3 regions of the Pseudomonas sp. R3-41 genome follow, and region 3 is predicted to be linked to each of the others. Evidence: predicted binding sites of a transcription regulator. Region 3 holds the regulator's gene; each other region holds the start of a gene.

What was found. The regulator FliA, encoded in region 3, starts transcription of late flagellar genes. The targets are predictions, from matches to a motif close to CTAAAGTTTNNNNNNNNNNNGCCGNTAA.
Region 1: M1D99_RS16730 (methyl-accepting chemotaxis protein) is a predicted target of FliA. The motif match lies at 5,237-5,264, and genes of this name have one in related genera.
Region 2: M1D99_RS28400 (methyl-accepting chemotaxis protein) is a predicted target of FliA. The motif match lies at 8,827-8,854, and genes of this name have one in related genera.

What each region holds. Positions count from the first base shown of each region.
Region 1 is NZ_CP096421.1:3,801,715-3,811,773, reverse strand. It holds gene M1D99_RS16765 (Yip1 family protein) at 1-519, opposite strand, end outside; gene M1D99_RS16760 (CinA family protein) at 687-1,187, shown strand; gene M1D99_RS16755 (hypothetical protein) at 1,197-1,715, shown strand; gene M1D99_RS16750 (DUF421 domain-containing protein) at 1,723-2,172, shown strand; gene M1D99_RS16745 (SDR family oxidoreductase) at 2,365-3,222, opposite strand; gene M1D99_RS16740 (VOC family protein) at 3,410-3,814, shown strand; gene M1D99_RS16735 (MalY/PatB family protein) at 3,990-5,138, opposite strand; gene M1D99_RS16730 (methyl-accepting chemotaxis protein) at 5,319-6,830, shown strand; gene M1D99_RS16725 (NADPH-dependent FMN reductase) at 6,847-7,440, opposite strand; gene M1D99_RS16720 (sterol desaturase family protein) at 7,437-8,291, opposite strand; gene M1D99_RS16715 (AraC family transcriptional regulator ligand-binding domain-containing protein) at 8,359-9,321, shown strand; gene M1D99_RS16710 (alpha/beta fold hydrolase) at 9,570-10,059, shown strand, end outside.
Region 2 is NZ_CP096421.1:6,568,101-6,578,159, reverse strand. It holds gene M1D99_RS28445 (OprD family porin) at 15-1,301, shown strand; gene M1D99_RS28440 (2OG-Fe dioxygenase family protein) at 1,592-2,338, shown strand; gene M1D99_RS28435 (GNAT family N-acetyltransferase) at 2,352-2,789, shown strand; gene M1D99_RS28430 (AzlC family ABC transporter permease) at 2,786-3,499, shown strand; gene M1D99_RS28425 (AzlD domain-containing protein) at 3,478-3,795, shown strand; gene M1D99_RS28420 (LysR family transcriptional regulator) at 3,712-4,638, opposite strand; gene M1D99_RS28415 (PBECR2 nuclease fold domain-containing protein) at 5,031-5,552, shown strand; gene M1D99_RS28410 (MbcA/ParS/Xre antitoxin family protein) at 5,905-6,315, shown strand; gene M1D99_RS28405 (RES family NAD+ phosphorylase) at 6,315-6,992, shown strand; gene M1D99_RS28400 (methyl-accepting chemotaxis protein) at 7,131-8,738, opposite strand; gene M1D99_RS28395 (DUF3077 domain-containing protein) at 8,969-9,247, opposite strand.
Region 3 is NZ_CP096421.1:5,091,012-5,101,070, forward strand. It holds gene M1D99_RS21835 (flagellar motor protein) at 1-473, opposite strand, end outside; gene M1D99_RS21840 (protein-glutamate methylesterase/protein-glutamine glutaminase) at 473-1,606, opposite strand; gene M1D99_RS21845 (chemotaxis protein CheA) at 1,655-3,913, opposite strand; gene M1D99_RS21850 (protein phosphatase CheZ) at 3,942-4,727, opposite strand; gene M1D99_RS21855 (chemotaxis response regulator CheY) at 4,746-5,117, opposite strand; gene fliA (RNA polymerase sigma factor FliA) at 5,285-6,028, opposite strand; gene fleN (flagellar synthesis regulator FleN) at 6,025-6,855, opposite strand; gene flhF (flagellar biosynthesis protein FlhF) at 6,971-8,320, opposite strand; gene flhA (flagellar biosynthesis protein FlhA) at 8,332-10,059, opposite strand, start outside.

The DNA.
Region 1 (10,059 bases), 1.3 Mb from region 3:
GACGCCCCAGACACTTGCCGAATACAACAGGCCCTGTTCTTTCTTGAGGCCCATGAACTTGGGTAATCCGACGAACAGCAGGAAGGTCGAGTAGGCCGACGCCAGCAACAACACCGCCACGGCCAGCCAGCGGCTCGGATACAACCCGAAAATCCCGGCCAGGAAGTAGGGCGTGGCTGTGTAGGCGGCGAAACCGATGCATTGGTTGACCGTCGGACGCACCTCGAAGGTGCGGGACATCCAGCGGATGAACACCCCCATCAGCGTGACGCCGACCACGATGGTCAGGTACAGCAGCGCACACAGCTGGAACGCGCTGGCACTGCTGAGTCGTACCGTTTCGTTTTCGGCCAGGCTCCAACCGGTCCAGGTGGTGCCGATGAACAGGCACACCGCCGGGATCAGCGCGAGCAACAGCAAGTGCGCCAGGTAGTGGCGGGGATGCGCCTGTTCCTGCTCGCGGATGTCGGCCCAGGCAAATTCAGGTTGCGTGAACAGTTTGACGAAAGGTGCAGACATGACGACCTCCTGATCAGGACGGCCTCTGCATGAGGCCCATGTAGGTTTGAGGTACGGCTACAGACAGGGGTTTCATTTATTTCCAGGATCTGGCTGACGGTGCGATAAAGGGAATGAATCAAAACGGCAGGGGTCAACCCAACAGCATCCCTGAAGGACCGTTTGCCATGACTGTTGCCCAAACCCTGGTTGATTATCTGCGCGAACATGACCTGCGCCTGACCACGGCCGAATCCTGCACCGCCGGGCAGATTGTCACGCTGCTGGCCGAGGTGCCCGGCAGTGGTTCACTGATCGAAAGTGGCTATGTGGTGTATTCCCCTGAAGCCAAGCAGCGCTTGCTCGGCGTGAGTCCACGCACCATCGAGACGTTCAATCTCACCAGTCGCGAAGTCGCCGAGGAGATGGCGCTTGGTGCCTTGCGCGATGCCAATGCCAACGTAGCCGTGGCGACCACCGGCCTGCTCGGGCCAGAGGATAAGGACGGTATTCCCGCCGGCACCGTCTGTTTTGCCTGGGCGTTCGAGGTGAACGGGCAGCGCGCCTTGTTCAGTCGCCGCGAGCGGTTCTTCGGCAACCGCAGCCAAGTGCAATTGTGGGCCGCCGAATACGTGTTGCAGCAATTGCCCACTTTTCATCAACGCGCCGTGGCGGGTGAGCGCCGATAGGGGCCGATCATGACCGATCAAGACGAGCAGGACGATCACCGCAGCCGCCAATTCCCGGTGCGCGAAGACATGGTCTTCCAGCACAAGGTCTGGCGTTTTGAGCGAGTGGGCTGGTACGTATTGGTGCTGCTGGTGATCCTGACCTTGCTGGGCCTGTTTTCCCGGGGCCCGTTGAGCGACCGGGAGTTGTACAGCAGCGACGGTAGCCTGGGCGTTGAATACCAGGCGTTCCACCGCAACGGCTCCGCGAATGCCATGACCATCCGGCTCAAGGGGCAACCCAACGCTGTGCTGGAAGTGGAGTTGGGCGGCGATTGGCTGGAAGGTTTCGAGGTACAAGCGCTGCAACCGCCACCGATGCGTTCGGCGGGCGCGGGGCAGGGCATGACGCTCTGGATCCAAGCGGACAAGCAAGGGCAGGCCAGCCTGTATCTGTCATTGCTTGGCGAAGGGTTCGGGACCTATCACAGCCGCATCGCCACCCCTGGCGGCGCCACGGTAAGTTTCAAACAGTTCATATTTCCTTAGGTGACCTATGGATTCGGTACTGCGAGCTGCCGCGTTGTATGCGGCATTGATGGTGTTGTTCAAGATCGCCGGACGGCGTTCCCTGGCCGAGATCACCACGTTCGACTTCGTGTTGTTGATGATCATCGGCGAGGCCACTCAACAGGCGCTGTTGGGCGATGACTTCTCGATGACTAACGCGCTGATGGTGATCGTGACGCTGATTGCCATCGATGTCGGCTTTTCACTGCTCAAGTTGCGCTCGCAGTGGGTTTCGCGGCTGATCGATGGCGGCCCGACCATCATCGTCGAGGACGGGCGCATCCTTCGTGGCCGGATGCGCCATGCGCGGTTGATCGAGGCGGACATCATGGAGGCCGCGCGCTCCAGCCAAGGCATCGAGACCCTGGAGCAAATCAAGTTTGCGATTATCGAGCGTAACGGGAAGATTTCGGTGATCGCCAAGGAGCCGTCCTGAGCACTGTCGCTAGACACTTTTTGTGGCACGGGGGCTGTTGTGGCGAGGGAGCTTGCTCCCGCTGGGTCGCGAAGCGACCCCCAACGACCAGACAACTCGGTGTTGGTGAGAATTGTGGGGGGCTGCTGCGCAGCCCAGCGGGAGCAAGCTCCCTCGCCACAGGTAAAACACAGGTAAAACATTGCGCTTTGCTTAAAGCATCGGCTTGCCCCCGGTAATCCCATAACGGGCCCCGGTGATGTAGCTGGCTTCGTCGGAGGCCAGCAGCACATAGATCGGCGCTACCTCAACCGGTTGGCCAGGACGCCCGAGGGGTGTCTGCGAGCCGAAATTCTGCACTTCTTCCTCGGGCATGGTCGCCACGATCAGCGGCGTCCAGATCGGTCCCGGCGCCACGCTGTTCACCCGGATGCCCTTGGGCCCGAGCATTTGCGCCAGGCCGCCGGTGAAGTTGGCGATGGCGCCCTTGGTGGTGGCATAGGCCAGCAGCGTCGGCTTGGGCATGTCGGAGTTGACCGAGGTGGTGTTGATGATCGAACCACCGGGCTTCATGTGCGGCACGGCGGCCTGGCAGATCCTGAACATCGCCGTGATATTGATATCGAAGGTGCGCACCCATTCCTCGTCGGGAATCTCCTCGAGGGTTTCGTGAGTCATCTGGAACGCGGCGTTGTTGACCAGAATGTCGATATGCCCGAAGCGGGCGACAGTTTCATCGACGATCTTGCGGCACAGGCCTTTGTCCGCCAGGTCACCGGGCAGCAACAGGCACTGGCGTCCGGCTTGTTCGACCCAGCGCGCGGTTTCCTTGGCGTCTTCGTGCTCGTCCAGGTAGGCAATCGCCACGTCCGCGCCTTCACGGGCGAAGGCTATGGCGACGGCGCGACCGATGCCGCTGTCGGCGCCGGTGATCAGGGCGATCTTGTTCGCCAGGCGTCCGGAGCCGGTGTAGCTCTGTTCACCGCAGTCCGGGTACGGATCCATTTTGCGCTGGGTGCCGGGCACCGGCTGGCTTTGTTTCGGGAAGGGCGGGAAAGGGTAGTCGGCCATTGTCGTTCTCCAGTTGGGTTGCGATGGAGGGTGGACTTTGGGGGTTCGGGCGGAGTTCGGTCGGATTGTCCGGTCAGTCGATGAGCGTGACGAGGGCTGTTTCGTCGGTGAATAGGCGGCATCGGGCGAACATTGGAGGTTGCGGTATTCTCCAACCCACGTACGGATTTGAAAGAGGAGCAGGGCCATGTTCAGCCACATCCAGATCGGCGCCCGCGACCTGCCGAAAATGGTCGCTTTTTATGACGCAGTCCTCGGCTGCCTGGGACTGGAGCGCATGGCGAGCGAAAACGACTCGGGCCCGCCGGGGGAAGGCTGGCGCCAGCCGGGCAAGCACTGGCCCCAGGTGTTTGTCCAACTGCCGTTCAACGGCTTGCCCGCGACCTGGGGCAATGGCATGCAAGTGAGCTTCGCCGCCGACTCCCCGCAAACCGTCCGCGCTGCCTGGGAACAGGCAATGGCCATGGGCGGTACCGACGAAGGCCCACCCGGCCCGCGACCGCAATATTGCGAAGGCTATTTCGGTGCATATTGCCGCGATCCGGAGGGGAACAAGCTGTGTTTTGTTTATGCGCCGGATATGCAGGAATAGAGCACCGATACAACGCGGCGCAGAAGCCCCTGTGGCGAGGGAGCTTGCTCCCGCTGGGCTGCGCAGCAGCCCCCTCAATTCTCACCAACACCGAGTTGTGTGGTCGTTGGGGGCCGCTTCGCAGCCCAGCGGGAGCAAGCTCCCTCGCCACATGGGATCTGCGTCGCCGGTTGGATCAACCCCTGGCTTTCAGGCTGCGCTCCATCCGCGCAATCCCTTCCTCCAGCAGCGCCCGCGGGCAGCCGAAGTTCAGGCGCACGAACTGCCCGGCATCGTCACCAAAATCCAGCCCGGCACTGAGCCCGACCTTGGCTTCCTTCAAGAAGAATCCTTGCGGGTCATCCAGCTCCAAGCCTGAACAATCCAGCCAGGCCAGGTAAGTGCCCTGGGGCACGGTCAGGGTGATGCCCGGCAGGCGAGTGTTCACCGCCTCGACCAGGTAATCACGGTTGGCTTGCAGGTAGGCTTTCAGGGCTTCCAGCCACGGGCCGGCCTCGCTGTAGGCCGCGCGGGTCGCTTCCAGGCCCAGGGCATTGACGCTGTCGACCATGCCTGCCCGGGCGCTGTTGACCCGTTCGCGCAGCTTGGCGTTCTGGATGATCGCGAACGAGGTTTTCAGCCCCGCGATGTTGTAGGCCTTGCTGGCGGACATCAGGGTGATGGTGCGCTCGGCAATCTCGGGGCTGAGGGACGCAGTCGGTATGTGCACGCGACCGTCGAAGCACAGTTCGGCATGGATCTCGTCGGAGATGATCCAGGCGTCCTGCGCCAGGCAAATGTCGGCCACGGCCTGGAGTTCTTCACGCTCGAACACTTTGCCCAGCGGGTTGTGGGGATTGCTCAGCAACAAGGCGCCGCCGCCCTGCAACGCTTCGCGCAACGCGGCCAACGGCGTATGGAACTCACCGTTGACCGGGGTGAACGGCAATTCCACTTTGTTCAACTGCCAGTGACCAGGGGCGTGGCGCAGCGGCGGGTAGTTGGGCACCTGCACCACGACGTTCTGCCGGGGTTCCACCAAGGCATGCAGCGCCATGTTGAAACCTGGCTCGACGCCGGGCAGGAACACGATCTGCTGAGGCTCGACGCGCCAGGCGTACTTGCTCCACAGGTCAGCCGTGATGGCTGCACGCAGATCGTCCTGGGCGACGCTGTAGCCGAGCATCGGATGTTCGAGGCGCTTGTGCAGTGCGTCAATGACCATCGGCGGGGCGGCGAAATCCATGTCGGCCACCCACATCGGCAACACATCCGCCGGGTAGCGGCTCCATTTGGTACTGCCGGTGCCGTGGCGCTCCAATACGGTGTCGAAATCGAAAGTCATGGGGGTTCCATCAGTCAGTCATGAGATGGCGGACATCATAAAGCAAAGGCCGCTGAGAAAAGCTTGGTGGCGCAGTGCCACTAATTGATGATAATCAGTTAAAGTTCCCTCTCGAAACGCCGCTAAGCCATTTACGGCATTTGGTAACGGACCTCCAAGTCTTTGAAAAGGACGACCCCCATGACATTGCCCGTGCGCTTTAACGACCACCACCGTAAAGCCGACCGCATCATGCTGGGGCTGCTTTGGCTGGCGCTGCTGTATTCCCTGGGCCTGGCCTTCCTGCACTCGACGTTCACCCGGGCGTTGCTGGTGGGGGCGACCACCTGCGTGGCGAGCACCGGGCTTTATCGCGTCCTGGCGGGCACGCGGGCCATGCGCTGCGTCATTGCGGTGGCGTTGATGGTCATGGCGGCGCTGCATATCAACCAGACCCACGGCGTGACCGAGTTCCACTTCGGGATCTTCGTGCTGCTGGCCGTGTTGACGTTCTACCGTGACTGGCTGCCGATTGTCGTGGCCGCCGCCACCATCGCGGTTCATCACCTCAGTTTTCACTGGCTTCAACACCAGGGTTATCCGGTGTTCGTCATGGAGACTCACGGCGGCTGGTCGATGATCTTCCTCCACGCGTTCTACGTGGTGGTGGAAAGCGTGATCCTGATTTACCTGGCGAACCAGAGCCTGGCCGACGCCACGGAAAACCAGGAGGTGCTCGACAAGGTATTGGCAGCGGCCGCTCAGTTGAGCCATGACACCGACAGGCAGCGCGGTGAGGGCGTCAAGGTTTCTTCGAGCGAGCGTTTCGATCATTTCCTCCAACAGGTCACCCAACTGGTGGACGGTGTGGTGCGCGACACCCGCAACCTCTCGGACCTGGGCCAGGACTTGTCCCAGGTTGGCCAGACCCTGGAAACCGGCGCCCGCCACCAACTCGACGAAGTGGCGCAGATGAGCGGTGCGATCGGCCACCTGGTCCAAGCCATGGAGAACATCGCCGGCCACGTCGACCAGACCTTGCTGCGTGCCGGCCAGGCCAATGAGCAGGTCAACCGCGGACGCAGCACGGTTGACCAGACCCGGGAAGAGATCGTCGAGCTGGCAGGGCGCATCAACCTGACCAACGACACCGTGCAGGTGCTGGCCGAGCAGGCCCAGCAAATCGGCCAGGTACTGGATGTGATCAATGGTATTGCCGAGCAGACCAACCTGCTGGCCCTCAACGCGGCCATCGAAGCCGCCCGTGCCGGTGATCAGGGCCGCGGGTTCGCGGTCGTGGCCGACGAGGTCCGCACCCTTTCAAAAAAGACCTCGACGTCCACCACCGAGATCCAGCAGATCATCGCCAAGCTGCAACAAGGCAGCCGCCAGGCCGCCGCCGCGATGCAAGGTAGCCGCGACGGGGTAGAACGCTGCGTGTCCGCCAGCCAAATGGCTTCGCAACTGTTGCATGCCGTGGTCGAAGACATTGCCGTGATCAACCATTTCAACGACCTGATTGCCAGCACCACCCAGGAGCAATCCCAGGCGTCGATCGGCATCAGCCAGCGTCTGCAAAGCGTGCAGGCCGTGGCTGAGCGCAACGCTGACAACATCGGCGTCCTGACCCGCAGCAGCCAATGCTTGCCACCGTTGGCGGAGCGATTGGCGGTGTTGGGGCAGGCGTTTCATGGGAAGCCCGGGGCGGCCTGAGCGCAGGACTTACCGCCTACATACCGGTAGAAAACGCCGGAGGCTGTTCAAGGGCCCGCCTGATCTCGCGACATGCAACGTCGTACTGGCTGAGCAGGCGCAACGCCCAATCAGCACGTTCGCGAATGCGCTTGTCGTCTTCGTTGGCCGGCGCCTGGTCATTGAACATCGATTCCACGTTTCGAATGATCAGGTGTTCAGGCAAATAAAGGAGCCGGCAATTCTTGTAACTCGACGCACGCAACTCGGCGATCGGGTACGCGCCGCCCAGGCCCGCCGAGACACCCACCAACAGCGCGGGTTTGTGCCCGAGCTCGCTGATCCCCGCGTACAGGAAGAAGTTCTTCAGCGCTGGGCAGGCCATGCCGTTCCATTCCGGACTGATCACGATCAGCGCCGTCGCTTTGGCAAGGATCGCTTGTTGAGCGGGCCACAGCTGGTCGCGGTCTTGTTCCGGCCAAAGCGGCAGTCGGCTGGTGGCCAAGTCAATCAAGTCGCTGGCCTCCCACAGGTTTAGATCTGTCAGTCGCTGTCGCAGATGATTTGCCACTTTGAGCGACTGGCTGCCCGCCCGATTGGAGCCCGACAGCACGACGATACGGCGGCTCACGGCGTCACCTCCGGTTGGACGCGGGTCTTGGGCGCGGTACGGCGAGCGCGTACGACGGGCCAGAACAATTCTTCTTGCCAACTGATCGGCGACAGATGCTCGATGCCGTAGGCGGGCGGACGTCGGCGCGTGATCTTTGCGGTCCCAAACAAGACGTCCCATAGAAACAGCAAGTTGCCGAAGTTGCCTTTGTAGTGGGTGACACCGTCCTCGGCCGTCAAGCCATGGTGGGCCGAGTGGGTGGCCGGGGTCGAAATCGTCCGCTCCAGGATCCAGACCAGGGGCCGCAACACGCGAACGCCATACAATTTGTCATCCCAGGCCACGCTGCTGTGCGCGGCGAAAATGACGGTCATCTTGATGATTAGATAGACGTAGTAGACCGGCGCAAGGCCCAGGTAGATCAGCATGCCGGACAGCCAGATACCGGGCATGAGCAGGTAGTAGAAGCTGTTGTTGCGGTAAACGATCCGGACACTCATGTAGGGCGCGGAATGATGGGCACGATGCAGTGCGTAGAGGGCGGGCACCCGGTGAGTCAGGCGATGCCACCAGTATTGCGTCATGTCGTCCAGCAGCAGGAACAACACGAAACCCGCGGCCCAAGGGATTGCCACCAGCGCATCCTTCATCTGCGGGGCAGCCAGGCCGAGCAGCTTGCCGCTCAGCCACATGACGGCAGGGAAGGTGATTGCAACCAGGATCCCGGAGCCGATGATTTCAATCAGTACGTCACGTCTGCCGGCGGATGACTGGCGCAAGGCCGAGCAAGCAAGTTCCAGCAAAATGAAGGCGAGAAATATCCCGGCCACGACAGCGGAAGGATTATTGGCGAGCATTGTTGTATTCATGGCACTCTCGATTAAGGCCCCAGCGGGCAATGCCATTTCATTAGAAGCCAGCGAGTCAGCCCTCCCAATGCGCGAAACGGACAGAATCGAGCGAGAAGCGGTCAATCGCTCACCCCAACGCTTTCACCGGGGCAAATTGGGCCAGGTGCTGGAGCGGTTCCTGGACAGTCATGCGGGCGGGAAGCACAAGGACTACAACCTAATCGAACTGGATCAGCTCTGGCGCGAGGCTGCGCGGGTCGATCCGGCGATCGGCTTGAACTTGTTCGGGTTATTCACGCCGCAGGACTGGCACGTCCTGGCCTACCTTTGCCTGTACAGTCCTGACGTCCTCTCGGCCATGCAGCTCTGGGCGCGGTACGCACCGCTGGCCGCTGACACCGACACGGTGCGTTTGGTCAATGATGAGAACGGCCTGGGGGTCGAGCTGAATGTCGACGCGCCGGGTGATCTGGCGCGGTATGTGGTCGAGCACTACGGCGTGATGGCCATTACGCAACTACGACAAGGAACGGGGAGGGACGTACAACCGGTTCTCGCCCAATTCGCCCATTCGCGACCCTCGTACTACCTCCAGTACAGCCACTGGTTCGGCGACCGTGTCGAGTTCGATTGCCCGGTCAACCGTTTCTACTTCGATGCCCCCAGCACACGTCTGCCGATGCAAACGCGTCATCACGGACTGCTGGAGCTGCTGACTCAGGAACTCGACCGTCGGTTGGCCACGCATCGCCACTTCACCGGTTGGTCGGCCCGGCTCGCCGAGGGCGTTCGACAATCGCTGGCCAAAGGCGAGACGCCGACGCTGGTGGATCTGGCGCACGCGCTGCACCAGACGCCGAGGACGCTGCGCCGGCGCCTTGAAGAACAAGGCACGACCTTCAGGCAATTGCTCGACCAGGTGCGCGCCGAACTGGAGCAACTCCTGGAAATGCAAGGCGAACCTATAGCGCAGATCGCCGCCCAACTGGGCTACAGCGATACGACCGCCTATCTGCATGCACGAAACCGGTGGCGTGCGGTGAAATAAGCCACTCCGCGCATTGCAGGCGTGTGCACATCGTGGCGAGGGAGCTTGCTCCCGCTGGGCTGTGCAGCGGCCCATTTTTGTGAGCTCCGAATGTATCTCAGCGTATCCTGGCTCACGATCGATACGGACGCTTGCATTCCAGCCCGTCGCTGACACATTCGCGATACCTGGCCAACGTCAAATGGGACCCATCGAGACGGCCCAAGCCGTCTCACTGGCTTACCCACGTCGTTCGCAAGGAGCTTCACATGGATATAAACAATTCCCCCGTACCCCGGCATCGCCGTCTGCTTGCACCCACGCTCCTGGCGTTGGCAATGATGCAGATGGGCGCCTTGGCATTGACCTCTTCCCCGGCCAGCGCGGCCGATCTGCCGGCGAGCACTGTCGGCGCGATCACCCCCGGCAGCCACACCTCGTTCGGCCCGCTCAAGCACGTCAAGGCCGGCCTGCTCGACGTTTCCTATGCCGAAGTGGGTCCCGCCGACGGGCCGGTGGTGATCCTGTTGCACGGTTGGCCCTATGACATCCACAGCTACGCCGATGTGGCGCCGGCGCTGGCAGAGAAGGGCTATCGCGTGCTGATCCCGTATGCCCGCGGTTATGGCGATACACGTTTCCTGTCTGCCAAGACCCTGCGCAACGGCCAGCCTTCGGCGTTGGCAAGCGATCTCATCGATTTCATGGACGCGCTGAACATCAAGCAGGCCGTGCTCGGCGGTTACGACTGGGGAGCAC
Region 2 (10,059 bases), 1.5 Mb from region 3:
CAAGGAAAATAATCATGTTGAACAAGCGCATTAGTTTGATCGCACTGGGGATCTTGAGCACGACACACGCCATGGCCAATGACCAGGCGGAGTCAAAGGGGTTCGTTGAAGACAGCAGCTTGAAAGTGCTGTTGCGCAACGCTTATATGAACCGCGACTACAAGGACGGCAGAGAAGACAAGGCCGAATGGGGCCAGGCGGCCATCGGTACGTTCTCGTCCGGTTTCACCCAAGGCACGGTGGGCGTGGGTGTCGATGCCTTTGGCCTGTACGCGTTGCGTCTGGATGGCGGCAAGGGGCGTAGCGGTGCGCAAGGCATCGATTTCTTCAAGCAAGGCGACAGCGGCAGCGCGGCCGATGACTTGTCCAAGTTCGGTGCGGCGGTCAAGTTCCGCGTTTCCAATACCGTACTGGCCTACGGTGACCAGATGCCGGCCCTGCCGGTGCTGAGCTATGACAACTCGCGCCTGCTGCCGGAAAGCTACACCGGCACGCTGATCACCTCCAAGGAGATCAAGGGGCTGGAACTGAACGCCGGCCGTTTCACCGCCGAATCGCGCAAGAGCGCCGAAGGCCGTGACAGCGGTGGCCTGAAATCGATTAACGTGTTGGGCGGCAGCTATCAATTCACCGAGCAGTTCAAGGCTTCGCTCTACGCCTCGGATGTCGAAGACGTATTGAAGAAGCAATACGTAAACGCCAACTACGTGTTCCCACTGGCCAAGGATCAATCCCTGACCCTGGACTTCAACGGTTATCGCACCAAGCTGGACGACAGCTACGTTCGTGAAAACAACGTCACCGGCGACGACAACAAGATCTGGAGCCTGGCCGCTACTTTCGCCACCGGCCCTCACAGCTTCACACTCGCCCATCAGCGCAGCACCGGCGACAGCAACCTGGGCTACGCCTACGGCGGCTATCAGCGCGAGCAGAACCGTGTGGGTGATGGCGGTAACACGATCTACCTGGCCAACTCCTACTGGTCCGACTTCAACGCTGAGGACGAGCGCAGCTGGCAGTTGGGCTACGGCCTGGACTTCACCACCTTCGGCGTACCGGGCCTGACCTATAACGTCGCTTACGTACGTGGCGATAACATCACCACGTCCACCAGCGAAGGCGGGACCGAGCGCGAGATCTTCAACCAGTTCAAGTACGTGGTCCAGAACGGCCCGGCCAAGGACTTGAGTGTCAGGTTGCGCAGCTCTGTGTTGCGGGTGTCGCAGAAATCCAGCGAGTACAACGTCAGCGGCAATGAGCTGCGGGTGTTCGTGGATTATCCGATCAGCGTCTTCTGATGCCTGATCAGGTTGTAAGTCGATAACGGTGGCGAGGGAGCAAGCTCCCTCGCCACCGTTGATTCATGCCTGCCTGAAGTGAACAGCATGGCGACGCCAAGCTCGGGTTCTTTTTGCTTTTAGCTCAAGAAAAGCCGCTGGAATCGCCTGTTTCCCCGAGAAAAAGTCGTCTTTATGTAACGTTGCCCGCCGTTTCAAGCGCCGCTTGAAATGCCTCAAATACTTTCTCATGGACGTAAATCCTGCACCTACTAGATTAGGCCGCTCAACGCAGTGGAGACCTATGAAAAATGATCGTTCTGAACAGGGAAGTGGGCGAAGCGCTGAGACGTGACAAATACGTCAACGTTCGCGGTGGGGACTTCAACCTCTACGGTCATTTCGGCGACTTTGTCCGGCTGACCAAAAGCTGGGAAAACATGGAGCCCGACAGTTACTACGGCCAGGCCGAGTCAGGCATGCGTTTTCGCCGCTACAGCGACTTCGAATACAACCCAACGACCCGTGAGCTCAAGCAGCTCGAGCACCGGGCCTACGTTCAGTCCAAGGCCAACAACAGCTATGTCGGCGGACTGGAGCGGCACTTCGAGGATTTCTCCAACGAAGTGATCAACTCGCCGGTGATGCGCAGCCTGATCGACACGGACTTCGAGGTGTACAAGAACGTCCTGCCGCAGGAACTGCACGATGAAATCTGGCAGTGCCAGATCCATCAGATCCGCATCGAGATCAAACCGGGCAAACAGCTGGAAATCACCCCTGAAGGGATTCACTGCGACGGTTATCCGTTCAGCGGCGTGCACTTCTGGGGTCGTCAGAATGTGGCGGGGGCGGAAAGCCGCTTGTACACCGCCCAGGAAGAACAACTGGCGGCGACGACTTACGAGGACATTCTCGACACCACGTTTTTCCTGGATCGCGACATGCGCCATTACGTAACCCCGGCGCGCAACACCCATAGCCATGACATGGCGTACCGGCAGATCCTCGCCATTTCCTTCTCGCGGCCCGGGACCGCTTTCGACATTGTTCGCTGAACGGCTCGAACCCATGGACGACCTGACGCAGCAAGTCCTGTTGCGTCGGGCCATGGTCCGGGACGCCGAGCGGCTGGAGCGATTCTTTCGCGGTTTCGACGAAGTGTCGTTCTGCGAATGGCAGGATGCCCGATTCTTGCGCGGCGTGTTGTTGCAGGACACCACCACCGCGTACCTGGCCATCGATGCGAGCGGTGAAGTGGTGGGCGCGGTGATCGGCGGCATGCTCGGCACCCGCGGCACGATCAATCACCTGGCGGTCAGCCCGCACCATCGCACCAAAGGCCTGGGCCAGCGTCTGGTCGAAGCGGCATCGGCAGACATGAAGCGGGTGGGCGTGCTGCGCATGTTCCTTTTCGTCGACGATGCTAATCTGGCCGGCAAGCGTTTCTGGGCCGCTCAGGGGTTCTGTGAGCCTCGGGGTGAAATCACCTTCGAGAGGGATTTATGAACAAGACTTCCAGCCAGCCGCTGGCGGTCGAACCACAAGCCTCGCGTACCTTTGCTGAAGCCAGTCCGGTGGTAGCGGGTTATTTCACGGTTTCGTTTGTGTTCGGTCTGATGGCGGTCAACGCCGGGCTGCCCCTGTGGTTGCCGGTGGCGATGTGCCTGTTCGTCTACGCGGGCGCTTCGCAATTCGCAGCGCTGGCGTTGATTTCCAGCGGTGCCTCGCTGACCACCATCGTGCTCACCACGTTCCTGATCAATGCGCGGCACATGCTGATGTCGGTCTACATGGCCAAGGCCCTGCGCGCGCTGGGGCTCAGTCGTTTCGAACGCTGGTGCTACGCGGCGGGGCTGACGGACGAGTCATTCGCGTTCCACAGCGTCAAGCTCGGCAGCGGGGCGCCGGTGAGCGTGCGCTACCTGGTCGGCTTCAACCTGTTCTGCCATACATCCTGGGTGCTCGGTGGCTTGCTGGGCGCAGTGTGTGCGCAATACGCGGCGCACCTCATCAAATACCAACTCGACTATGCCCTGACGGCGATGATGCTCTATGTGCTGGTTTCGTTGTGCGACACCCGCAACAAACTGATCGCGGCCCTGGCGGCTGTCGTCTGCATGGGCGGGCTGAGCCTGCTGGGCAACTCGCCGTTCAACGTCTTCATCGCCACGTTCGTTGGCTGCGGGGTAGGCGTATGCCTGACCAAACGTTCCTGATCCTGGTCGTGGTCCTGATGATGGCCGTGACCTTCCTGCCGCGCGCCCTGCCGTTGCAGATCAATACCGACCACTGGCCGCCCTTCGTCGCCCGTGCCTTGGAATACCTGCCCGTGGCGATCGTCGCTGCCATCAGCCTGACGCCATTGTTGATCAAGGACCAGCAGATACAACTCGATCGCCCTGAGTTTTATGCCGCGATTCCGACGCTGTTATGTGCGTATTTCAGCCGCAACCTGTTTCTCAGTGTGGCGCTGGGCACGGCGGCGTACATCGCGCTCGGCTCGTTCCTGTAGCCTCAGGTCCACCACATCGTGCAGCGCCTGGCCAGACAACTCCGCATTGTTCACCGCCAGGCGGACTTCAAGAAAGTCCTCGAAGTCCGGAAAAATCGCCAGGCCGTTGCGCAGCGCCGCTTCCCGGGACACCAGCCCCAGGCCATCGAGCTGCGTGATCAACGACAGCGTCAGCGTCTCACTGCAGGAATACACCATGCGCTGGCTCGACCCGTATTCGCCCAGGCCAGCGTCGAGAAAACGCAGGAAGCTGTGGGAATACGGACATTCTTCTGCCGGACGCACCTGAAACTTGTCGCCGAGCAAACCAAGGGAGTCGTCTTCGTCGCCACAATGGGCACCGACCACGCGCACCTGCACATCCGGCATGGTGATGCTGGTAAAACCGCCCTGTTGCTGCCCGATCAGGATCGCCAGATCGAAATCTTCGTTCTTGAGCTTGCTCAGGTTCTCCATCGACTCGGCATAGCTGAATTCCAGCTGATACTGGGGGAATACAGCGATCAACCGATCGATCATCCGCCGGTTGAACTCCGTCGGCAGGGTGGTATTGAGCGCCACTTTGAGCGTGCGCTGTCGCGGCGTCTTGAGCGCTGCGACTTTTTCTTCCAATTGTCGGGTGGCAACCAGCACCTGGTCCATGAAGGGCGTCAGTTCCGAGCCCTGGCTCGTCAACGTCAGGCCTTTGTTCGAACGCCGGAACAACCGGAAACCGAACTGTTCCTCGACCTTGTTCAATTGCGCCGCCAACGCCTGCACCGTGAGGCACGAATGCTCGGCTGCTGCCGACAACGAGCCGGTCTGCACGATACGCATGAGGTTGCGTAGGGTTCTGCTATCCATGAGGTAATGCCCTCTGCTTAAGTGGGCTCGCTATTGTTGTGCACCTGGGCCGGGCCAGGTGGTCATGGTGGCTATCATCATGCACCTTTTCACGCTTGTCGCGATTTTGTGTCGAAAAGCGCTGGCCGGCGATGGTTGGAGCTTATGCGGGATTTGGGGATTTTGCCGGTTTGGCGTGAATTGGCTTGCATCGTTCGCCTGGTTACCGCTTTGCCTGCAACTTTGTCAGAAATTTCCCAGGAAAGAAAAGACTCTGGCTGATATCCGCGCGTTGTTCGAACGGTTGAAATGTGGCGCTTACATTAAAGAGGCATCGCCACGTCTGGATCGGTTGGATAAAGGCAATTGCCGGCGTCTACGAAACATGCAAGTGGTTGCTGAAGGTCACTTGCATGAATCTTCCTGGGACGAAGGAGGTGTCTGGGCAAACAAGCTGGAAAGATCTTGGCTTGCTCGATATTCGAAATATTTCAGTCACACCAACGGCCTCCCCGGTGCGGGAATTACCCGGTGCAGTTGACTTCGACAGCGCCCTGAAACAAGTAGCCCTGGGTTTTGGGCTGCAGGAAGGTATGGATACCGTCTGGATAGACACACCTTATGTGCCGGTGATTGTCAGACGGCGCGACCTTTTACATATCGTTGAGAAAAGACCCAACGCCCGAGAGCGCTTCACGGAATTTGCAGTGGATACGGTGCGCAACCCTTTGGAGATTTGGCGGGTTTTCTATTCTGATGGTTCGTATCGCCTCGCGTTCATCGGCGCTTACGCGGCGAAATACCAGATGCTTGTGGTGATCAATGTCGATCATGGACACGTACTCTGGAATTTCATGAATTGCGATAAGAAAGCACTCAACAAGCACAGGCATGGCCATTTGGTTTATCAGCGATGCCTGGCCCCCCAAGAATGAAAAAAGCAGCCCAAGGGCTGCTTTCTTTGAAGAGGCGCTTGATATTGTGCTCCCTCAAGCAGGGGAGAAGAGGTCTCACCCGAGCGCTGATGTTCAGGTTATCAACGGGGTTCCTAACGCCGACTATCGCCACCTGAAGGCAGTCGGTTTCGCGCTCTTGAAGCCGATTTTCCGGCATGGCTAAGGTTTATGTCAATCCGGGCCCGTGCTCTTCTTTATGTCAGAAATGTAACAAGGAGAAGCCCGGAAATGATTTACTCAGGTTTTTGTTCGCTTGCGAATAAAAACTTAAAAATAATCCATATCTGTACTATCCTCTAAACGTCACCCCGCTATAAAGGAGCCCAACCCCATGGCGACTTCCTCCATTACCCTCAACGCACAGCAACAATTGGACTCCCCGGACGCGGGCCGAGTCGCGTTGAAGTTTTTCTTCAATCTCATGGCGCTCTGGGGCTGCAGCGTCGAACAGCAGCGTACGCTGTTGGGCAAGGTGGGAAATACGACCTTCTACAAGTACAAACAATTGCCGGAAAACGTGAGGCTGCCTCGCGATACGCTGGAGCGCATTTCCTACCTCATGGGTATCCACAAGGCGCTGAGCATCATCTTCAGCAACAGCCGGGACCGTGCCTATCAGTGGGTCAGCAGCCCCAACACTGCGGCACCGTTCAACGGCCAGTCGGCGCTGTCCTACATGTTGACCGGTCGGGTGGTGGACATCGCTGATGTGCGGCGATACCTCGACGGAGTACGCGGCTGATGGTGCCACCACTGGCGGACCCGCAATGGAAACGGGCCTATCGGATCGTCAACAGCAGCTTCCCGCCGATTTCGCTGTTTGAAGACGTACTCGACCCTGAAGACCTGCCCACCGCCTACGCGCTGGAAGCGTTGACCAACGATCGGCTGATGGAACAGGCTGGGGTGCTGTCCCGGGTACGCCCCGAGGACCGTATTTCCGGGCCCGGTTCCTCGCCGGTGATGGCGGCGTTTACTCACATCGGCAAGAGCAGCCGCTTCAGCGATGGCACCTTCGGCGTCTACTACGCCGCCAGCAGCCAGGAAGCGGCCATCGCCGAAACCTGCTATCACCAGGCACGATTCCTCGGCGCGACCAACGAGCCCGACCTTGAGTTGACCATGCGCACTTACGTCAACAAGGTCGTCAAACCCTTGCACGACATCCGCCACGACTATCCCCACCTCCACGACCCGGACCCTACCGCCTACGGTCCATCCCAAGTGTTCGCCCGACAACTGCGTGAAACCCTGTCATGGGGGCTGCTGTACAACAGCGTCCGATTGACCGGCCACGAATGCGTGGCCGCGTTTCGCCCGCCAGCGGTTTCGATCCCCGTGCAGGGCAAGCATATCCGGTACGTCTGGAGCGCCCAGAAGCGGGAGATTTCGTTTGTGTTTGAGGTGAGCGAGGTGTGAGTCAGGTTTTTGGGGTGTTTTATGGCTGGGCAATAATTATTGCCCAGCCATAATTTTCAATAATTCGCGATTATTGAAACCAGAGGCTGCTATGCAGCCCACGGGAGCAAGCTCCCTCGCCACAAGAGTGTCTATTGATCAAATCTTGAACTGCTGCACCGAAGCCTGCATCGACCCCGCCGCATCGTTCAATTGATCCGCCGTTTGCGTCAGATTGTGAATGGAACGGGTGTTCTCGCGAGACTGCTCGGCAATCGACTCCACACGCTGGGCCATTTCATCACTGGCTTTGGACTGTTCGGCAATGGTCTGGGAAATTTCCTCCACCACTTCGGCCGCATGCCGGGCACCGGTGCGGATTTCGCTGATGGACACCCCGGCCTGCTGGGCCAGGTTGACGCCTTCGTCCACACGGCTGACGCAGGCCTGCATGTTCGCCACCGCGTCTCGGGCGCTGGACTGGATGCGCTCGATCATCGCAGTGATTTCCTGGGTGGACTGCGTCGTGCGCGCCGCCAGGTTGCGCACCTCATCGGCCACCACCGCAAAACCACGGCCCGCCTCACCGGCGCGAGCGGCCTCGATGGCGGCGTTGAGGGCCAGTAAGTTGGTCTGTTCGGCGATGCTCTTGATCACCTGGATAATCGAATGAATGTCTTCGGATGAGGCGTCCAGCGCCGTGATCTTGCTGGACGATTGGTTGACCACCTCGGCGATCCGGTTCATGCCTTCCACCACCCCGAGGATCACTTGGCCACCGCTGCTCGCCAAATGCTCGGACTGCGCTGAAATCGTCCGGGCGCTGTCGGCGTGCTGATGGATCTGGCTGATGTTCGCCATCATCTGCTCCATGCTCGCGGCCATGCTGGTCGCGCTCTGGGCCTGTTGATCGGCGCTGGACACAATCTGCCGGGCCGTATTACCCAAATTCTGGGAGGTGCCGTGCAATTGATCGCTCTGGCTGCGGATCGTGGCGATCATCTGCCGTAGATTGGTCTGCATCTGCTCGATCACGCCTTGCAACTGACCCAGCTCATCCTTGCTCTGGGCCCCCATCGAGCGCTGCAAATCCCCTTGGGAAATCGCCTGGGTATTGAGGATGATCTTGTTCAGCGGCGTCAGCACCGCCTTGAGCAGGCTCCACGACAACAGCGCCAGCGCCACACAAGTGGCCAGCAACGTCGCGATCAGCCAGCGCTCCGAGGTGTGAATGCTGTGGTCCTGATGCTCTCGCGATGACTGCGCCTGGTTTTCGATCAGCTCGCTCACCGCTTCGTTGCGCTCCTCCAGCGCCGAAAACGCCCCGTCGAACTCCGCCCGCAAGGCCTGGCCATCCTGGGCGCCGTTCAGCGCCTTGCCAATGACTTGCTTGGCTTTATCGATGTAGGTTTCGACCTGGGGCTTGAGCTCGCCAATCGCCTTGGCGACATCCCCCGGCAACTTCGCCTCGGCATTTTCGGCGATGACCTTGCGCATTCGCTGCGTGTGCTCATCGAACGCCTCCAACACTTCCTTCGCCCCCTGGGCATCCCCCGGCTTCACCAGCAGGGCGGCGAGCACATCGGCACGAATGGCGTCGTGCATCATGTCCGCTTCCATGTGCTTGCGCATGGCCGAAATACTGGTTTCGTTCTGCACCAGGGCCTCGGTCATCGAGTGATAACCCCACAGCCCGATACCGCCGAGCAACAGCGCAAAAGAAAGACTGACCAACCCCGAGCCTATGACCTTGGTGCGGATTTTCATCGCTTACTGCTCCTTGGAGCGGGGGAATTCTGGGAAGTGTAGTTGAGCGCAAGCGGAGCCTTGGAACAGGCAATGCCCTTATTCGAGGCTATCGGCGGGGGGAATGATTAGATGAGCCGTGGCGAGGGAGCTTGCTCCCGCTGGGCTGCGCAGCAGCCCTTCTTTATTTCGTGGTGACTGAGGAAAGCCCAACGCTGCCCCGCTCGTGAGCAGCATTGCGCCTGCGGCCCTTAAGCCGGATTACTCCCCGGCGCCTCCAGCACCTTCACCACATCATCGATGACGGCCTTGCTCATATCCTGCAAATAACACGACGCCCAGGCATACCGATCCGTACTGCGAATCATCGCCGCGTCCTCGGCCAGGACCTTGGCAACGTGGAGCAGGTCGGAGGCGTGGGACAGGGCTTCGCCGATGGGGATCCCGCTGTTGACGCGGAAGAGCGGGCGGTCGGAGTGGTAGCAGAAGGGGGTTAGGCCTGGGGTTTTGAGGTCTCTGGGATGGGTCATTGCGCACCTCCATTTGCCAATTGGCAGCGGGTGGTGGCTAGCAAAGCGATAAAGCGAGGCTGCAGCAGATCCATGGCGTGCATCGATAAACTCCCATATCAAATGAGAGCTGCCACGTTCGTTCTCAGGCGAATGGGTGGCAGCTGTGCGCAGGCTGAGAAACCGGAGATACAGGAACCCGGCAGACCCGAAGGTCTCCCACGCACAGCCGCCATTGCACGGAATGCGGACATAAAAAAACGCCGCAAAACGTGGTTCTGGCGCTGTAGCGCCTGCATCTTACTCGGGTTCTCAGGCCCGGTCGCTGAATTGGCAGCGACGGTTGGAGAGTAGCGGGCGATTGGGTAGGGTGCAATCGTGGCGCGATGCTGGCGGGTGAGGTTTAGGTACGCTCAGGTAATAGTTTGGCTCTCCATCGAGATCGATCCGACGTCGGATACAAGAAAAACGGGTGAAAAAACCGGCAATAGGGCTTGCTTGCATCCATGCATAATCTGACAGTCGAAAAACGGATCACCTGACTGAGCGAGTTGAAACAGAGGACCACAATGGAAAAGTGTCTATTCAAGCGTCTGGTCGAGAGCATGACCCAGATGAGCGAAATTGAGCGTGACGAGCGCCCAGCGTCTCGGGTATCCCGCGTCGAAGTGAAGCGAGTCGACAGGCTCCTGGGTCTTCCCGGCTCCCGTGAAATAGACGAATGTTCATCCGGTGACTCCCAAGCAGGCGCTGCGAAGCAGATGAGCCTGAAACGAAAAGCGTCGTGAGCACGAGTTGGAAATTCAAGCGAACGTCCGCAGCCCCGCGGCGGG
Region 3 (10,059 bases):
ATGCCAATGGTCGGCGCGTAGCCGCCCATGCTTTCGAAGACCTTGGCCGCCTCGATGTCGCGACTTTCCTGGGTGTAGAAGTCCACCTCCAGGATGCTGCGGATGGCTTCCGGCTCGGCGCCGTCCACCAGCAATTGCAGGCCTTTGCGCGAATAGCTGTCAGGCTCGGCATCGGCCACCCCTTCCAGGCCCAGCAAGCCTTCCTTGCGAGCGGTCAGGCTCCAGTTCACCACGCGGTCGATGCCACCAGCCAGGTCGACACGGGGCGGGAACAGAATCCAGATCAGCACCTGCATGGCGCGCTTGAAAGCGCTCATGGGTGATTGCAACAGCGCCGCGCCAATGGTGCCGCCGATCACGATCAACGCCGCCGGACCGTTGGCCAGCGCGCCGAGATGACCGCCTTCCAGGTAATTGCCGCCAATGATGGCGACGAACGCCATGGTGATGCCAATCAGGCTGAGCACATCCATTACAGGCAGGCCTCGACCAGGTGTCGACCGATGTCATCCAATCCGTACACCGCGTCGGCAAGATCAGCTTTCACGATCGCCATGGGCATGCCGTAGATCACGCAACTGGCTTCGTCCTGGGCCCAGATCGCACTGCCGCCCTGCTTGAGCAGGCGCGCGCCTTCGCGACCGTCGGCGCCCATGCCGGTCAGCACCACTGCCAAAACTTTGTCACCGTAGGACTTGGCGGCGGAACCGAAGGTAATGTCCACGCAAGGCTTGTAGTTCAGACGCTCATCGCCCGGCAGGATTTTCACCGCGCCGCGGCCGTCGATCATCATCTGCTTGCCACCCGGTGCCAGCAACGCCAGGCCGGGACGCAGGATGTCGCCATCCTCGGCCTCCTTGACGCTGATGTTGCAGAGCTTGTCCAAGCGCTCGGCAAATGCCTTGGTGAACGCCGCCGGCATGTGCTGGATCAGCACGATGGGGGCCGGGAAGTTGGCGGGCAACTGAGTCAGGACCCGTTGCAGCGCCACCGGGCCGCCGGTGGACGTGCCGATCGCCACCAGCTTGTAGGCTTTGCGCTTGGGTGCCGGCGACGATGCACTGGCAGGCGCCGAACGCGTCGGCGCAGGTGCCGGGGCGCTACGCACCGGTGCAGGATTGAAGCTGCTCGAAGCCGTCGGCGCAGGCGCAGGGCTTGGCGCCGCCACCGGGGCAGGTGCCGGCGCGCTATAGGCACTGACACGGCGATTGCTGCGGGAAATGCTGTGGACCTTTTCGCACAGCAACTGCCGGACCTTGTCCGGGTTGCGCGAAATGTCTTCGAAATTCTTCGGCAGGAAATCCACCGCCCCGGCGTCCAGCGCATCGAGGGTCACCCGGGCGCCTTCATGAGTCAGGGAGGAGAACATCAAGACCGGGGTCGGGCAGCGCTGCATGATATGCCGCACGGCCGTGATGCCGTCCATCATCGGCATCTCGTAGTCCATGGTGATCACGTCCGGCTTGAGTGCCAGGGCCTGATCGATCGCCTCTTTGCCGTTAGTCGCGGTACCGACGACCTGAATACTCGTGTCCGCTGAAAGAATTTCCGAGACGCGGCGACGGAAAAAACCCGAATCGTCCACCACCAGGACTTTAACTACCATAAACACTCCGTTAGACGAGACGCGGCCCTGGGCCACGCCCCTCCAGAATCAAATACGCCGGGCGGCGTAACGCTTGAGCATGCTCGGCACATCGAGAATCAACGCGATGCGGCCGTCGCCGGTGATGGTGGCGCCGGACATGCCCGGGGTGCCCTGGAGCATCTTGCCCAACGGCTTGATGACCACTTCTTCCTGGCCCACCAACTGGTCGACGACAAAGCCGATCCGCTGGGTGCCCACCGAAAGGATCACCACGTGGCCTTCGCCCTGCTCGACGTGAGCAGCGGAGCTGACCAGCCAGCGCTTGAGGTAGAACAGCGGCAGCGCCTTGTCCCGCACGATGACCACTTCCTGGCCATCGACCACGTTGGTGCGCGACAGGTCGAGGTGGAAAATCTCGTTGACGTTGACCAACGGGAAGGCGAAGGCCTGGTTGCCCAGCATCACCATGAGCGTCGGCATGATCGCCAGGGTCAACGGGACCTTGATGACGATCTTCGAGCCCTGGCCCTTGGTCGAGTAGATATTGATCGAACCGTTGAGCTGGGAAATCTTGGTTTTCACCACGTCCATGCCCACGCCACGGCCCGACACGTCGGAGATCTCGGTCTTGGTCGAGAAACCCGGGGCGAAGATCAGGTTGTAGCACTCGGTGTCGCTCAGGCGGTCGGCGGCATCCTTGTCCATCACACCGCGTTTCACCGCGATGGCACGCAACACGTTCGGGTCCATGCCTTTGCCGTCATCGGAGATCGACAGCAGGATGTGGTCGCCCTCCTGCTCGGCGGCCAGGATCACCTTGCCGCTGCGGACCTTGCCCGAGGCTTCGCGTTCTTCCGGCGACTCGATGCCGTGGTCGACCGCGTTGCGCACCAAGTGGACCAGCGGGTCGGCCAGGGCCTCGACAAGGTTCTTGTCGAGGTCGGTCTCTTCACCCACCAGTTCCAGGTTGATTTCTTTCTTGAGCTGGCGAGCCAGGTCGCGAACCAAGCGCGGGAAGCGCCCGAAAACTTTCTTGATCGGCTGCATCCGCGTCTTCATGACCGCAGTCTGCAAATCGGCCGTGACCACGTCGAGGTTCGACACAGCCTTGGACATGGCTTCGTCCTGGCTGTTGAGGCCCAGGCGCACCAGGCGGTTACGCACCAGCACCAGTTCGCCGACCATGTTCATGATCTCGTCCAGGCGCGCGGTATCGACCCGAACGGTGGTCTCGGCTTCGCTGGCCGGTTTTTCCGCTGGCGCAGCCGCTGGAGCACGGGCTGGCGCCGGGGCGGCGGCAGCGGCAGGCTTGGCGGGCTCGGCCTTGGGTTCCGGTGCCTTGGCGGCGGGTTTGGGCGCGGCCTTGGCCGCCGGTGCGGCCGTCTTGGCGGCGGCAGGCGCGGCGGAAGCGGTACCGACCTCGCTGAACTTGCCCTTGCCGTGCAGCTCATCGAGCAGCGATTCGAATTCGTGGTCGCTGATCAGGTCGCTGCCTGCGGCAGCGGCAGCAGGTTTGGCCGGCGTCGGTGCCGAAGCGATGGCCGAATCCAGGGCGTCAACGGCAAAGGTGCCCTTGCCATGCAACTGGTCGAGCAAGGCTTCGAATTCGTCGTCGGTGATGTCCGAGCTGTCGCCCGCCGCTTTCGCGGCGGCCGGGGCTGCTGGCGGGACAACGGCATCTGGCGCGAATTGGCCCTTGCCGTGAAGCTGGTCGAGCAGCGACTCGAACTCGGCATCGGTGATTTCGTCGCTGCCAGCCCCATTGCTGGCCGGTGCAGCCGGCGCAACCTGAGCGGCCGGTGCCTCGGCCTGGGCCTTGACGGCACTCAGGGAGTCCAGCAACTGTTCGAATTCATTATCGGTGATGTCGCCCGATTCTTCGGCGACCGGTTCTTCAACCACTGCCTCGGCAACCGGCGCGGCTTCGTCAGCCGATTGCGGCTCGGCCAGGCGTGCCAGCGCGGCGAGCAGCTCGGGGGTGGCCGGGGTAATCGGCGAGCGCTCGCGCACTTCGCTGAACATGCTGTTGACCGCATCCAGCGCTTCGAGCACCACGTCCATCAATTCCGAATCAACGCGACGCTCACCCTTGCGCAGGATGTCGAACACGTTCTCGGCAATGTGACAGCACTCCACCAGCTCGTTGAGCTGGAGGAAGCCGGCGCCTCCTTTTACAGTGTGGAAACCGCGAAAAATTGCATTGAGCAGATCCGCATCATCAGGTCGGCTTTCCAGCTCGACCAGCTGTTCGGACAGTTGCTCTAGAATCTCGCCGGCCTCAACCAGGAAATCCTGAAGGATCTCTTCATCGGCGCCGAAGCTCATTAATGGCTGCTCCTAAAATAGGGCTAAATCAAAATCCAAGGCTGGACAGCAAATCGTCCACATCGTCCTGACCGGACATAACGTCTTCTCTTTTATCGGCATGAATTTGCGGACCTTCACCCTGAGAGAGATGTTTTTGTGGATCTTTTTCAGCAAGTATCGCTTCACGGTCGTGTTCGATGCCTGCAAAGCGGTCGACCTGGCTAGCCATCAGCACCAGTTTGAGCAGGTTGCTTTCCACTTCGGTGACCAGTTGGGTCACACGCTTGATCACCTGGCCGGTCAGGTCTTGATAGTCCTGGGCCAGCAGAATGTCGTTGAGGTTACTGGCCACGGCGCGGTTTTCGTTGCTGCTGCGCGTCAGGAAACCGTCGACCCGACGGGCCAGCTCCCGAAATTCTTCAGCACCGACTTCGCGACGCATGAACCGGCCCCAGTCGGTGCTCAAGGCCTGGGCCTCTTCACTCAGGCCATTGACCAGCGGTGTTGCGCTTTCCACCAGGTCCATGGTGCGGTTGGCCGCGGCCTCCGTCAGCTTGACCACATAGCCCAGGCGCTCGGTGGCGTCGGTGATCTGCGAGACTTCCTCGGCCTGCGGCATGTGCGGGTCGATCTGGAAATTGACAATCGCGCTGTGCAGTTCACGCGTGAGCTTGCCCACTTCCTGATACAGACCACGGTCACGGGTCTGGTTGAGCTCATGGATCATTTGAACCGCATCGCCAAAGCGACCTTTTTCAAGGCTGTCGACCAGTTCGCGGGCATGTTTTTTCAGGGTCGATTCGAAATCGCCCATTGAAGATTCGTTGTCCATAGCTCCCCCGTGGCGCCGTTAACCGATGCGTTCGAAGATTTTTTCGATCTTCTCTTTCAACGCCTGGGCCGTGAAGGGCTTGACCACATAGCCGTTTACACCGGCCTGGGCCGCTTCGATGATCTGCTCGCGCTTGGCTTCGGCAGTCACCATCAGCACCGGGAGGTGCTTGAGTTTTTCGTCGGCGCGCACATGGCGCAGCAAGTCGATACCGGTCATGCCGGGCATGTTCCAGTCAGTCACCAGAAAGTCGATGCTCCCGCTGTTGAGGACCGGAATGGCTGTGACGCCATCATCCGCCTCGACCGTGTTGGTGAACCCAAGGTCACGCAACAGGTTTTTTATGATCCGCCGCATCGTTGAGAAGTCATCAACGATGAGGATTTTCATGTTCTTGTCCAATTCGACCTCCAAGCAGTCTTAAACGCGCCCAGCACCTGGACGCGCCATTTCAATCAATTCCGGCACAACACTCGACAACGGTCTGGAGCACAACGGATGGAAACTGACCCGGCAACGCCATGCCAGTCCCGCTCGCAGTGTCCCCACACTGCCTGTCAGCGCGCTCGCCACTCCCCCAAACGGCCCCGCAAGCGGGCCGCGCACTGGCTGTGTAACTGGCTGACCCGAGATTCGCTGACCCCCAGGACCTCACCGATTTCCTTGAGGTTCAGCTCTTCGTCGTAGTACAGCGCCAAGACCAGTCGCTCACGTTCCGGCAAATTGGCAATCGCATCCGCCAGCGCGCTCTGGAAACGTTCATCTTCCAGGTCACGTGACGGCTCCATGTGAGCACTCGCGTTATCCTCATGCAGCCCTTCGTGCTCGCCGTCCTGCAAGAGGTCGTCGAAGCTGAACAGGCGACTGCCCAAGGTATCGTTCAAAATCCCGTAATAATCATCGAGACTCAACTGGAGTTCGGCCGCAACCTCGTGATCTTTAGCGTCACGCCCAGTTTTAGCTTCGATTGCCCGAATCGCGTCACTGACCATGCGGGTATTGCGGTGCACCGAACGCGGCGCCCAATCGCCCTTGCGGACTTCATCGAGCATCGCCCCACGAATGCGAATACCGGCATAGGTCTCGAAACTGGCGCCCTTGCTGGCGTCGTATTTGTTCGACACTTCAAGCAGGCCGATCATGCCGGCCTGGATCAAATCCTCGACCTGGACACTGGCCGGCAACCGCGCCAGCAAGTGATAGGCGATACGCTTGACCAGTGGCGCATAACGCTCGATCAATTCGTATTGGGCGTCCCGTGCCGATTTTTTGTAGAGATGGTTGTAACCGCTGGCTGTCATAACACGGGCCCTGCTGTTTGTTGCACAAGACGCTCGACGAAAAACTCCAGATGCCCGCGGGGGTTGGCCGGCAGCGGCCAGGTATCGACCTTTTGGGCGATCGCCTTGAACGCCAGCGCGCATTTGGAACGTGGAAAGGCTTCATAAACGGCACGTTGCTTCTGGACGGCCTTGCGCACGCTTTCGTCGTAAGGCACTGCACCGACGTATTGTAGGGCGACGTCCAGGAAGCGATCGGTGACCTTCGTCAACTTGGCGAACAGGTTGCGTCCTTCCTGCGGGCTCTGGGCCATGTTGGCCAGGACGCGGAAGCGGTTCATGCCATAGTCGCGGTTAAGCAGTTTGATCAGGGCATAGGCGTCGGTGATGGACGTCGGTTCGTCGCAGACCACCAGCAGCACTTCCTGGGCGGCGCGCACGAAACTGACGACCGAGTCGCCGATGCCGGCCGCGGTGTCGATCACCAGCACATCGAGGTTATCGCCGATGTCGCTGAACGCCTGGATCAGGCCCGCGTGCTGCGCCGGGGTCAGGTGAACCATGCTCTGGGTGCCGGAGGCAGCCGGCACGATGCGAATCCCGCCCGGCCCCTGCAACAGCACGTCGCGCAGTTCGCAACGGCCTTCGATCACGTCCGCCAGGGTGCGTTTGGGGGTAAGCCCCAGCAACACGTCGACGTTCGCCAGGCCCAGGTCGGCGTCCAGCAGCATGACCCGTCGGCCAAGCTCTGCCAGAGCCAGGGACAAGTTCACTGACACGTTAGTCTTCCCGACGCCACCTTTGCCGCCGGTCACCGCGATCACCTGTACGGGATGCATGCTGCCCATGTTCGTTCTTTACCTTGTCTTCTTAGACGGAGGCCACATTACTGGCTGCGCGTTCGCATACGGAACAATGCATGGCAGACCATCGATGTAGGTACAAAAAATATTCATGATTACCTCAGCCGACCTGCTTGGTCGGGCTGTGGTAGATGTCAGCGAACATGTCAGCCATGGCTTCTTCGCTGGGTTCTTCCTGCATTTGCACACTCACGGCACGACTGACCAGTTGATGACGGCGCGGCAGATGCAAATCATCCGGGATCCGCGGCCCGTCGGTCAGGTAGGCCACCGGCAGTTCATGACCGATCGCCAGGCTCAACACCTCGCCCAGGCTTGCCGTTTCGTCCAGCTTAGTCAGGATGCAGCCGGCCAGCCCGCAGCGTTTGTAGCTGTGGTATGCGGCGGTTAGAACCTGTTTCTGGCTGGTGGTTGCCAACACGAGATAATTTTTTGACTTGATACCGCGTCCGGCCAGGCTTTCGAGCTGCATGCGCAGGGCCGGATCGCTGGCTTGCAGGCCGGCGGTATCGATCAGCACGACGCGTTTGCGCAGCAGCGGTTCCAGCGCCTGGGCCAGGGATTGGCCCGGATCCACATGGGTCACCGACACATTGAGGATCCGGCCCAGGGTCTTGAGTTGTTCCTGGGCACCGATGCGGAAACTGTCCATGCTTACCAGGGCGATGCTCTGGGCGCCGTACTTGAGTACATAACGGGCGGCGAGCTTGGCCAGGGTGGTGGTCTTGCCCATGCCGGCAGGACCGACCATGGCAATGACCCCGCCCTCTTCCAGCGGCTCGACTTCCGGCGTGGCAATCATGCGTGCCAGGTGCGCCAGCAGCATGCGCCAGGCCTGGCGCGGCTCTTCGATACCATTGATCAGCGCCAGCAGGTCGCGGGACAACGGGCCGGACAGGCCGATGCGTTGCAGGCGACGCCACAGGTTGGCCTGGGCCGGACGGCTGCCTTGCAGCTGGTTCCAGGCCAGGGAGCCGAGCTGGACTTCCATCAGCTCGCGCAGGCTGTTGAGTTCGAAGCGCATCGAGTCCAGGGCGCGCGGGTCAAGCCCACGGGCTGGCGCGGCAGGTGCCGGCTCTGGACGACGCGGTTCGGCCTGGACCTGTTCCATCAGCGGTTCGGCGGCGGTCAACGGCAGGCCGGCGGTCAGCGGCTGACCGGCGAACAATTGACGATTGGTGCCCGGCGCGCCTTCGCCTTCGCTGCTGCGCAGGCTCAGTTCGGCCTGGGCGCTGGCGATGCGCGATTGAGTCTTGCGCAGCTCGTCTTCAAGTTCCATGTTCGGAACCCGTGGCGCCAGCGCCGACAATTTGTAATCCAGGGCCGCCGTCAGCTCGACACCGCCGGCGATACGACGGTTGCCAATGATGGCTGCTTCAGCGCCCAGCTCGTCACGAACCAGTTTCATGGCCTGACGCATGTCTGCGGCGAAAAAACGCTTCACTTGCATAAACCACTACCTCAGCCGTTGGGCCCTACTGTCGCAACGATGGTCACTTGCTTGTTGTCCGGTATTTCCTGGTACGCCAGCACATGCAGCCCCGGGACCGCGAGGCGTCCGAATCGCGAGAGCATCGCGCGAATCGGACCGGCCACCAGCAGGATCACCGGTTGGCCTTGCATCTCTTGCCGCTGGGCTGCCTCGATCAGCGAACGCTGCAGCTTCTCGGCCATGCTTGGCTCCAGCAGAACACCCTCTTCCGAGCCTTGTCCTGCCTTCTGCAGACTATTGAGCAATATCTGTTCCAACCTTGGCTCCAAGGTGATAACAGGCAGCTCAGACTCAGTGCCTACAATGCTTTGGACGATTGCACGGGATACGCCGACCCGAACCGCGGCCACCAGGGCGGCGGTATCTTGACTCTTGGACGCGTTGTTGGCGATGGCTTCGGCAATACTGCGTATGTCGCGCACAGGCACTTGCTCGGCCAACAACGCTTGCAGGACCTTGAGCAACTGCGACAACGAAACCACGCCCGGCACCAACTCTTCAGCCAGCTTCGGCGAGCCTTTGGCCAGTACTTGCAGGAGTTGCTGGACTTCTTCGTGGCCAATCAACTCGCTGGAGTGCTTGTACAGAATCTGGTTCAAGTGGGTCGCCACCACGGTACTGGCGTCCACCACGGTGTAGCCGAGGGACTGGGCCTGGGCCCGCTGGCTGATTTCGATCCACACCGCCTCCAGGCCAAAAGCCGGATCCTTGGCGGTGATGCCGTTGAGGCTGCCGTAGACCTGGCCAGGGTTGATCGCCAGCTCGCGGTCGGGGTAGATCTCGGCTTCGGCCAGGATCACACCCATCAGTGTCAGGCGATAGGCGCTCGGCGCCAGGTCGAGGTTGTCGCGGATGTGCACGGTGGGCATCAGGAAGCCCAGGTCCTGGGAGAGCTTCTTGCGCACCCCCTTGATCCGCGCCAGCAACTGACCACCCTGGTTGCGGTCGACCAACGGAATCAGGCGATAACCGACTTCCAGGCCGATCATGTCGATGGGCGTCACGTCATCCCAGCCCAATTCCTTGGTTTCCATGGCGCGGGCCGGCGACGGCAGCAGTTCCTGCTGGCGCTTGACCTCTTGCAGGGCCTGGACTTTCTGCACGTTCTGCTTCTTCCAGAACAGGTAGGCACCGCCAGCCGCCAGGGCCGCCATGCTCAGGAAGGAGAAATGCGGCATGCCAGGCACCAGGCCCATCACCGCCATCAGGCCGGCGGCAACGGCCAGGGCCTTGGGCGAGGCGAACATTTGTCGGCTGATCTGCTTGCCCATGTCTTCGGAGCCCGACGCACGGGTCACCATGATCGCGGCGGCTGTGGATAACAGCAGTGATGGCAATTGCGCCACCAAACCGTCACCAATGGTCAACAAGGCGTAGACCTTGCCGGCATCGCCGAAGGTCATGCCGTGCTGAAAGATGCCGACGGCCATGCCGCCGATCAGGTTGATGAACAGAATCAACAGGCCGGCGATGGCGTCACCGCGCACGAATTTGCTGGCACCGTCCATGGAGCCGTAGAACTCGGCTTCCTGGGCCACTTCCAGGCGACGCAGCTTGGCCTGGCTCTGGTCGATCAGGCCGGCGTTGAGGTCGGCGTCGATCGCCATCTGCTTGCCGGGCATCGCATCGAGGGTGAAACGTGCGCTCACCTCGGAAATCCGCCCGGCGCCCTTGGTCACCACGACGAAGTTGATGAT